Regions from separate parts of the Mycolicibacterium sp. SMGY-1XX genome, predicted to be linked through region 1. Evidence: riboswitches for the same ligand, from Rfam matches in the RefSeq annotation. Region 1 holds a riboswitch; the other holds the start of a gene.
What was found. A riboswitch is a leader RNA that binds a small molecule or an ion and turns the genes downstream of it on or off. The one in region 1 is predicted to bind thiamine pyrophosphate.
Positions count from the first base shown of each region.

Region 1 (4,412 bases):
CGGTGAGCAGCTCGTCCACCGTGGCGGCCTGCCCGGTCAGGCCCATGTGGCGGCGTACCTGTTCGGGGTCGCGCCGCACATCGAAGCCGGCCACCCGCGCCGTGCCGCTGGTGGGTTCGGTGAGCGTGGTCATCATCCGCACCGTGGTGGTCTTGCCCGCGCCGTTGGGTCCGAGAAGTCCCAGCACCGTGCCCTGCGGGACGGTGAAACTGATACCGCCGACGGCGGTATGGTCGCCGAACCTCTTCACCAGATCGATGGCCTCGATGGCTGCCTCGGGCATGCCCTCGACCGTAGCGGGTGACTCCGACAAGCCCCACTGGATTTTGTGGGGTGCCCGGATCAGGCGGCGTTGTCGGCGCCGGGTGCGTCGGCGTAGCGGCCCGGCGACATCCAGGACGCGACGGCGCCGAGCACCATCATCACCGCCGCAGCCGCGAACACCACCACCAGACCCGCGTGGAACGGTTGGGTGATCAGCTCCGGGAAGAACGTCTTACCGGTGAGCACCTCGGCGTTGACGCCCGGCTGCTGCAACGCGTGGTACGGCTCCAGCAGTTCGGCGATGGGGTTGTAGCCCAGGAACGCCGCGAAGAGACTCCCGACGGGTGGCAGGCCGGCGACGTCGTGTGCGACGTCAGCGGACACGCCTTGCGCCTGCAGCCCGGTGCTGAGGGTGGAGGGCAGCGTGTTGGCCAGCCCGACGATCATGAGCGAGAAGAAGATACCGATCGACAGTGACGAGCCGGCGTTGAAGAACGTGGCGCGCACACCCGAGGCGGCACCGCGCTGGGATGCCGGCACGCTCGACATGATGGCCGCGGTGTTCGGGGCGGTGAAGATACCGCCACCCAGACCGTTGAGGAACACGATCACCGCGAACATCCAGTAGTCGAAGTTCACCGGGATCAGCAGCAGCGCAACGAATGTCACCGCCATCAACAGCATGCCGCCGACGGTGAACGGCCGGGCCCCGAACCGGTCGGACAGCGATCCCGCGATCGGACCCGCCACCAGGAACCCGATGGTGACCGGCAGCAGGTAGATGCCCGCCCACAGCGGCGTCGACTCGAAGCTGTAACCGTGCAGCGGAAGCCAGATGCCCTGCAACCAGATGATCAGCATGAACTGCAGGCCGCCGCGACCCACCGACGACATCAACCCGGCGAGGTTGCCCATGCCGAACGATGCGGACTTGAACAGTTTCATGTCGACCATCGGCTGCGACACCCGCAGTTCGATGAGGCAGAACACCACCAGCAGTGCCAACCCGGCGGCAATCGAACCGAGGACCAGAGGAGAGGTCCAGCCGGTGGTGGAGTCGCCATAGGGCTGGATGCCGTAGGTGATACCGACCAGCAGCACCGTCAGACCGACGCCGAAGGTCAGCGTTCCGGCCCAGTCGATGCGGCCCGGTGTACGGGATCCGAGTTCTTTGAGCGAGCGCAGGCTCCAGACCGTGCCGGCCAGGCCGATCGGCACGCCCACCCAGAAGATGGCCTGCCAGTGCCACTCGGAGAGGAAACCGCCGATCAGCAGGCCCAGGAATGAGCCGGCGACCGCGGAGACCATGTTCACGCCCAGCGCCATACCGCGTTGATTGGCCGGGAAGGCGTCGGTGAGGATCGCCGAGGACGACGACATCAGCATGGCGCCGCCGACACCTTGGACCACGCGCCAGGCGATCAGCCACACCGCACCGCCGCCCATGGAGAACGGGTCGAACGACAGGGCCACCGCGGCGACCGTGAACACCACGAACCCGAGGTTGTAGATCCGCACCCGGCCGAGCATGTCGCCCAGGCGGCCGAATGGCACCACCAGCACGGCGGTCACCACCAGGTAGCCCATCAGCATCCAGAGGAGGTAGCTCACATTGCCGGGCGCCAAGGGATTCAGGCCGATACCGCGGAAGATCGCCGGCAGCGAGATCAACACGATGGACGCGTTGATGGTGGCCAGCAGGGTGCCCAGGGTCGTGTTGGACAGCACCACCCACTTGTAGCGGGGGTGGTCGTGGTCCATCTTGATCCGGCGTCGAGCGGTGGCGGTGAGGCTCGCGTCGGTGGTGGTGAGCTCGGCAGTCATCAGCATTCTTCGTTTCGTATCGAGTGCGTGCGCAGCCCACCACGGTGTGTGCCGCAATTTACATATGTTAGCTATGCAAACCTTCGTGGTGCAATTCCCATTCCATCCCGTTCCGTCGTCCCGGGGTGTGGCACGGCACCGGACTGCGCTAGGTTGGTCGCGTAACCCACACGGGAGTGCACACCGAGTGCGCTGAGAGGACGGCTGGGGCCGTCGACCGTACGAACCTGACCGGGTAATGCCGGCGTAGGGAGTGAACTGATGAGTGCTGTTGCCGTATCCGTGACCCATGCCCCCATCTCGGGCAGCCACAAGACCTACCGCGAACTTCCCGACGGCGCCAAGGTGCCGTTCCGTCGGGTGAACCTGACCAACGGTGAGCATCTCGACCTGTACGACACGTCCGGGCCGTACACCGACGCCGAGGCGCACGTCGACCTGGAGAAGGGGCTGCCACGCCGTACGGTCGTGCGCGACCGGGGTACCCAGCTGCAGCGGGCGCGCGCCGGGGAGATCACCGCGGAGATGGCCTTCATCGCCGAAAGGGAAGGTGTACCAGCAGAACTGGTGCGTTCCGAAGTTGCCAGGGGCCGCGCGGTCATCCCGGCCAATCACAACCATCCCGAGACCGAACCGATGATCATCGGCAAGTCCTTCGCGGTGAAAGTCAATGCCAACATCGGCAATTCGGCGGTGAGCTCGTCGATCGGCGAGGAGGTCGACAAGATGGTGTGGGCCACCCGGTGGGGTGCCGACACCATCATGGACCTGTCCACCGGTAAGGACATTCACCTGACCCGCGAGTGGATCCTGCGTAACTCGCCCGTCCCCGTCGGCACCGTGCCGATGTATCAGGCCCTGGAGAAGGTCAACGGTGACCCGACGGCGCTGACCTGGGAGGTGTACCGCGACACCGTGATCGAGCAATGTGAGCAGGGCGTCGACTACATGACCGTGCACGCCGGTGTGCTGCTGCGCTACATCCCGCTCACCGTCAACCGGGTCACCGGCATCGTCAGCCGCGGCGGCTCCATCATGGCGGCGTGGTGTCTGGCCCATCACACCGAGTCCTTCCTCTACACCCATTTCGCCGAGCTGTGCGAGATCCTGGCCCGGTATGACGTGACGTTCTCCCTCGGCGACGGGCTGCGCCCCGGGTCGATCGCCGACGCCAACGACGCGGCGCAGTTCGCCGAACTGGAAACCCTGGGCGAACTGACGAAGATCGCGAAAAGCCATGGCGTGCAGGTGATGATCGAAGGACCCGGTCATGTGCCGATGCACAAGATCGTCGAGAACGTCCGCCTCGAAGAAGAGCTCTGCGACGAGGCACCGTTCTACACCTTGGGACCGCTGACCACCGATATCGCGCCTGCGTACGATCACATCACCTCGGCGATCGGCGCGGCGATGATCGCCCAGGCCGGCACGGCGATGCTCTGCTACGTCACTCCCAAAGAGCACCTGGGCCTTCCGAACCGGAAAGACGTCAAGGACGGCGTGATCGCCTACAAGATCGCTGCGCATGCCGCCGATCTGGCCAAGGGACACCCGCGCGCTCAACAACGTGACGACGCGTTGAGCAAGGCCCGGTTCGAGTTCCGCTGGGAGGATCAGTTCAATTTGTCGCTGGATCCAGACACCGCCCGCGAATTCCACGACGAGACGCTGCCGGCGGCCCCGGCCAAGACCGCCCACTTCTGTTCGATGTGCGGACCGAAGTTCTGCTCGATGCGCATCACCCAGGACATCCGCGAAGCCATGGCGGAGAAATCTGCGGAGTTCGCCGAGCAGGGCAACCGCGTCTACCTACCCTTGACCTCATGACGTACCTACCGCTGAGCCCGCCCGGGCAGACACCGCACCGGGTGATGACCATCGCCGGCTCCGACTCCGGCGGCGGTGCGGGCATCCAGGCCGACATGCGCACGTTTGCGATGCTGGGCCTACATGGCTGCGTAGCCGTCACCGCGGTGACGGTGCAGAACTCGGTGGGCGTCAAGGGCTTTCACGAGATTCCACTCGACGTGGTGGCCGGGCAGATCAGCGCGGTGACTTCCGATATCGGCATCGAAGCCGCCAAGACCGGCATGCTGGCGTCATCAGAGATCATCGGATGCGTGGCCGAGACCTGGCGAGCCGAGGCACTGACAGTGCCGCTGGTGGTGGACCCGGTGTGCGCATCGATGCACGGGGACCCGCTGGTGCACCCCAGCGCCCTGTCGGCCATCCGCACCGAGTTGTTCCCGCTGGCCACGTTGGTGACACCGAATCTCGACGAAGTGCGCCTGCTGGTCGACATCGAGGTGGTCGACACCGAGTCC
Region 1 is NZ_CP101139.1:5,953,844-5,958,255, forward strand. It holds gene NL241_RS28440 (efflux ABC transporter ATPase subunit, DrrA-related) at 1-283, opposite strand, end outside; gene NL241_RS28445 (MFS transporter) at 343-2,088, opposite strand; TPP riboswitch at 2,249-2,358, shown strand; gene thiC (phosphomethylpyrimidine synthase ThiC) at 2,350-3,915, shown strand; gene thiD (bifunctional hydroxymethylpyrimidine kinase/phosphomethylpyrimidine kinase) at 3,912-4,412, shown strand, end outside.

Region 2 (4,412 bases), 3.6 Mb from region 1:
ACCTTCGGCCGTACAGACCGCATTGGTTGCCGGCCGGAGGCATCTGTTGATCCCCTCCGGCAACCACCCGAACGAGGGGTTGTCCCGTGCTCTCCGCTCTCCTGTTGAGCTTCGCCGTCATCTTCGTCGCCGAGCTCGGCGACAAGACCCAGCTGGTCGCGATGACGTTCGCATTGCGCTACCGCTGGTGGGTGGTACTCGGCGCGATCACGGCGGCGACGACACTGGTCCACGTCCTGTCGGTCGCGATCGGGCACTACCTGGGCGCCGCGCTGCCGACGCACCTTCTCGGCCTCTTGGCCGGCGCGATGTTCGTCTTCTTCGGCCTCTGGACATTGCGCGGCGACAGCCTCAGCGACGAAGAGAAGAGCCGGGCCCAGCGGGCCACCGGTGCCGCATTCTTCGTGGTCACCTCGGCGTTCTTCCTGGCCGAGCTCGGCGACAAGACCATGCTCGCCACCATCACCCTGGCCGCCGACAACGACTGGCTGGGCGTGTGGATCGGATCCACCCTGGGCATGGTGGTCGCCGACGGGCTGGCGATCATCGTGGGTGCGGTCGCCGGCAAGCACCTGCCCGAGCGGCTCATCCAGATCGGCGCGGCGGTCCTGTTCCTCTTGTTCGGCTTCTACATGCTGCTGGAGAACATCTTCACCAGCGCTCCGATCTGGGTCATCGCCCTCGCCACCGCGGCCATCGTCGCGCTGTGCGCGGCGATGCTGCGCGCCCTACCCGAGCGATTCCGGCCGGCGGTGCTGAAACCGCAGGACACCTCCCCCGCCGTCGGCGAGACTGAGCAGGCATCCGCCGCCGAGGAGCCTACGCAGAACCGGATCTGACCAGGGAAGGGACGTCATGACGACAGTCGCCGAGAAGCCGAAGACCGCACCCTGGCTCGTCTTTTCCCGATTCCTGGCGCTCGCCACGGTCGCCGTGGTGGCCGTCCTGTTCGTCACCGCCGGGTCGGTGATCCAGGCGGGCGAATTCCTGGACATCCACGGCGGGGCTGCGATCGCCTTGCACGTGGTGACGGGTGTGCTCACCGTGACGCTGGCGGGCTTGGCGCGGCAACGGCGTCACGGCTGGTGGGCGGCGGCCCTGGCCCTCGGGTTGTTCGCCTTCTCCTTTGTCCAGGCCTACCTCGGCAAGGGTCACACCCTGAGCGTGCACGTCCCCGGCGCCCTGCTCATCACGGCCGCCTCGGTCTGGCTGACGGTCTGGCTGTTCTCCCGCCCGCGCAGCTGAGCTGCGGTGACACTCGACGAACTGGCCCGGCACCTGTGTGCCTCCGGGGTGGTCACCGTATTGATCGACGGACGTTCGGGGTCGGGCAAATCCACCCTGGCCGACCAGTTGGCCCAGCGCTGGGCCGGCAGTGTGGTGGTGCGCCTCGATGACATCTACCCCGGCTGGGACGGCCTGGCCTGGGCGGTGGACCACGTTCACACCGAACTGCTGCAACCGCGCAGCGCGGGTGATCCAGCGCGCTGGAGGCAGTGGGACTGGACGACGAACACCCCCGCCGGGTGGCGTCCGGTCACTGCCACCCAACGCCTGATCGTGGAAGGCGTCGGCACCCTGTCCGCCGGCAACCGGGCACTGGCGGACATCGGCATCTGGATCGACGCCGACGACGAGGTGCGCAAGCAGCGGGCATTGCGGCGCGACGGCGACACCTACCGTCCTTTCTGGGACCGATGGGCGGCCCAGGAAGAGACCCTCATCGCCCGGCATGACCCCCGCTCGGCCGCGGACTACCTCGCCACCGGGACCCCCGACGGCACGGATTGGTGCTTCACCAGCACCCACCCGGTATAGCAACTCCTGTGTGTGTGGACTAGCTTGGAGCACGGAACACCACGGGAGTGCACACCGAGTGCGCTGAGAGGACGGCTGACCGGCTGTCGACCGTACGAACCTGACCGGGTAATGCCGGCGTAGGGAGATGCACGTGAACATTGCCTGTCACGTAACACCCATCTGAGCGCCCGTTTCGGCGCCGCACTGCCACGGTCGCAATCGCCGTGCTCGCCTTCACGATTCGTCGCTGCCCGGTCCGTGCACGAATCTCAAATACTCAGTACGAGGAGTCTCATGTCCCATCCGACCTCCGACACCCGTCGCCCCGTGCGCTGGCGCGTCGTCGACATCGTGGTCGCCAGCGTGCTCGCGGTGGCCGCCGGCCTGGTTTTCGTCTTCTGGAACGTCGCGTCCAATCCCATCGCCACCCCGTTGAACGCCGTCCTGCCCGGCCTGCAGGCACTCGCGGGCGGCGGTTGGCTCTTCGCCGGCGTGCTCACCGCGCTGGTGATCCGCAAACCCGGCGCGGCCCTCTACGGCGAGTTGGTGGCCGCCACGGTGTCGGCCCTGGTCGGAAACCAATGGGGCGTGTTGACCATCGAGTCCGGCCTGGTGCAGGGCCTGGGCGCCGAACTGGTGTTCGCGCTGTTCCTCTATCGCCGGTGGAACCTGCCCGTGGCCACCGCCGCCGGCGCTGCCGCCGGTCTGGCCCTGGCCATCAACGACCTGATCCTCTGGTACCCGGGATCGACCACCACCTTCGCGACCATCTACACCGCCTCGGCAGTGGTCTCCGGTGCCGTCCTGGCCGGGGTGCTGTCCTGGTTCGTGGTCCGGGGCCTCGCCAAGACCGGAGCGCTCAGCCGCTTCGAGTCCGGAAGAGTGGTCGCGAGTCCCGCGCCTCGATGACACCTCGTCTCGGTGGCGCCGACGTGACGGCCGCCGGGTGGGGCTGGCAGCACGCCGGTCAGAGCCGTTGGGCGATAGAGGATCTGGAGCTGCACGTCGCGGCCGGAGAACGGGTGCTGTTGCTCGGACCGTCGGGGTCGGGGAAATCGACCCTGCTGCACGGTCTGGCCGGGCTGCTCGGCGGCTCCGAGGAGGGGCACCAGGCGGGCAGCCTTCTGATCGACGGCGCCGCACCGGTGCAGCAACGGAACCGCCTCGGAATGGTGCTGCAGGACCCGGACTCACAAGTGATCCTGTCCCGCGTCGGCGACGACGTCGCGTTCGGCATGGAGAACTTCGCCGTTCCCCGCGACCGGATCTGGCCGCGCGTCGACGCGGCGCTGCGGTCGGTCGGCCTGAATCTCCCTGTCCAGCACAACACCTCAACGCTGTCGGGTGGGCAGAAACAGCGGCTGGCGCTGGCAGGTGTGCTGGCGATGAGCCCGGGCCTGCTCCTGCTGGACGAACCCACCGCCAATCTCGATCCCGACGGGGTGATCGAGGTGCGCGACGCCGTGACCGCGGTCGCCGAACTGACCGGTGCCACCCTGATCGTCGTCGAGCACCGCACCAAGGTCTGGTTACCCGTCGTCGACCGGGTCATCGTGCTCGGCGCCGACGGGGCTGTGATGGCCGACGGCCCACCGGAACAGACCATCCGGCGCGAACGTGATCACCTACTGCAGTCCGGTATCTGGATCCCTGATGCACCGGTCCCCCACCTGAACCGCACCCCGCCGCCCGTGGGGGAACCTCTGCTGGCAGCGACGGACCTGTCGTTGGGGTACCGCGCGAATCCGCCGCTTCGCACCGGGCTCGACTTCGGCATCTCGGCGGGGCGGGTCACCGCGGTGACGGGCCCCAACGGCGCGGGTAAGTCGACACTGGCCCTGACCCTCGGAGGTCTGCTGCCACCGCACGGCGGCGCACTCGAAGCACGCTCCGACTTCGCGCCGTCGCCGAAGAACCGCGAACCCGCCCGGTGGCGCTCCAAGGATCTGCTGACCCGCATCGCCAGCGTCTTCCAGGATCCCGAGCACCAGTTCCTCACCCCCACCGTCCGTGACGAGCTCTCGCTGGGGCCCAAAGCCCTCAAACTCGGCCAGGCCGAAATCGATTCACTCGGTGACGCGCTGCTGGACCGACTGCGGCTGAGTCATCTGGCCGACCGCAGCCCGTACACGCTGTCCGGCGGTGAGAAGCGCCGCCTGTCGGTGGCAGGCGTGTTGATGACGCGGCCCGACATCATCGTCCTCGACGAGCCCACGTTCGGGCAGGACCGTCGTACCTGGGAGGAACTGATCCACCTACTGTCCGAAATCGCCGACGACGGCAGCGCTGTGGTGGCGGTGACCCATGATGCGGAATTCGTCGACGTCCTGGCCGACGACCGGATAACGCTGTGATCAACCCTGTCGCGAAACTGCTGACAGCCGGGGTCATCGCGTTGGCGCTCGTGCTCAGCGTGGACTGGGTGTCGGCGCTGACAGCCCTGGTACTGGAGATCCCGTTGTTCGTGGCACTCGGTGTCCGGTTGCGGCCGTTCGTGATTCGTGGCGCGGTCATCACCGGCGCGGCCGCCCTCACCGCACTGACCAACCTGCTCTACGGCGAGCCCCGCGGTACCGTGCACTGGCATTTTCTGCTGATCACCGTCAGCGACG
Region 2 is NZ_CP101139.1:2,308,235-2,312,646, reverse strand. It holds gene NL241_RS11300 (TMEM165/GDT1 family protein) at 87-839, shown strand; gene NL241_RS11295 (hypothetical protein) at 856-1,245, shown strand; gene NL241_RS11290 (nucleoside/nucleotide kinase family protein) at 1,252-1,818, shown strand; TPP riboswitch at 1,850-1,961, shown strand; gene NL241_RS11285 (ECF transporter S component) at 2,095-2,709, shown strand; gene NL241_RS11280 (ABC transporter ATP-binding protein) at 2,706-4,154, shown strand; gene NL241_RS11275 (energy-coupling factor transporter transmembrane component T family protein) at 4,151-4,412, shown strand, end outside.
Region 2: another riboswitch for thiamine pyrophosphate. It lies ahead of NL241_RS11285 (ECF transporter S component); the one in region 1 lies ahead of thiC (phosphomethylpyrimidine synthase ThiC).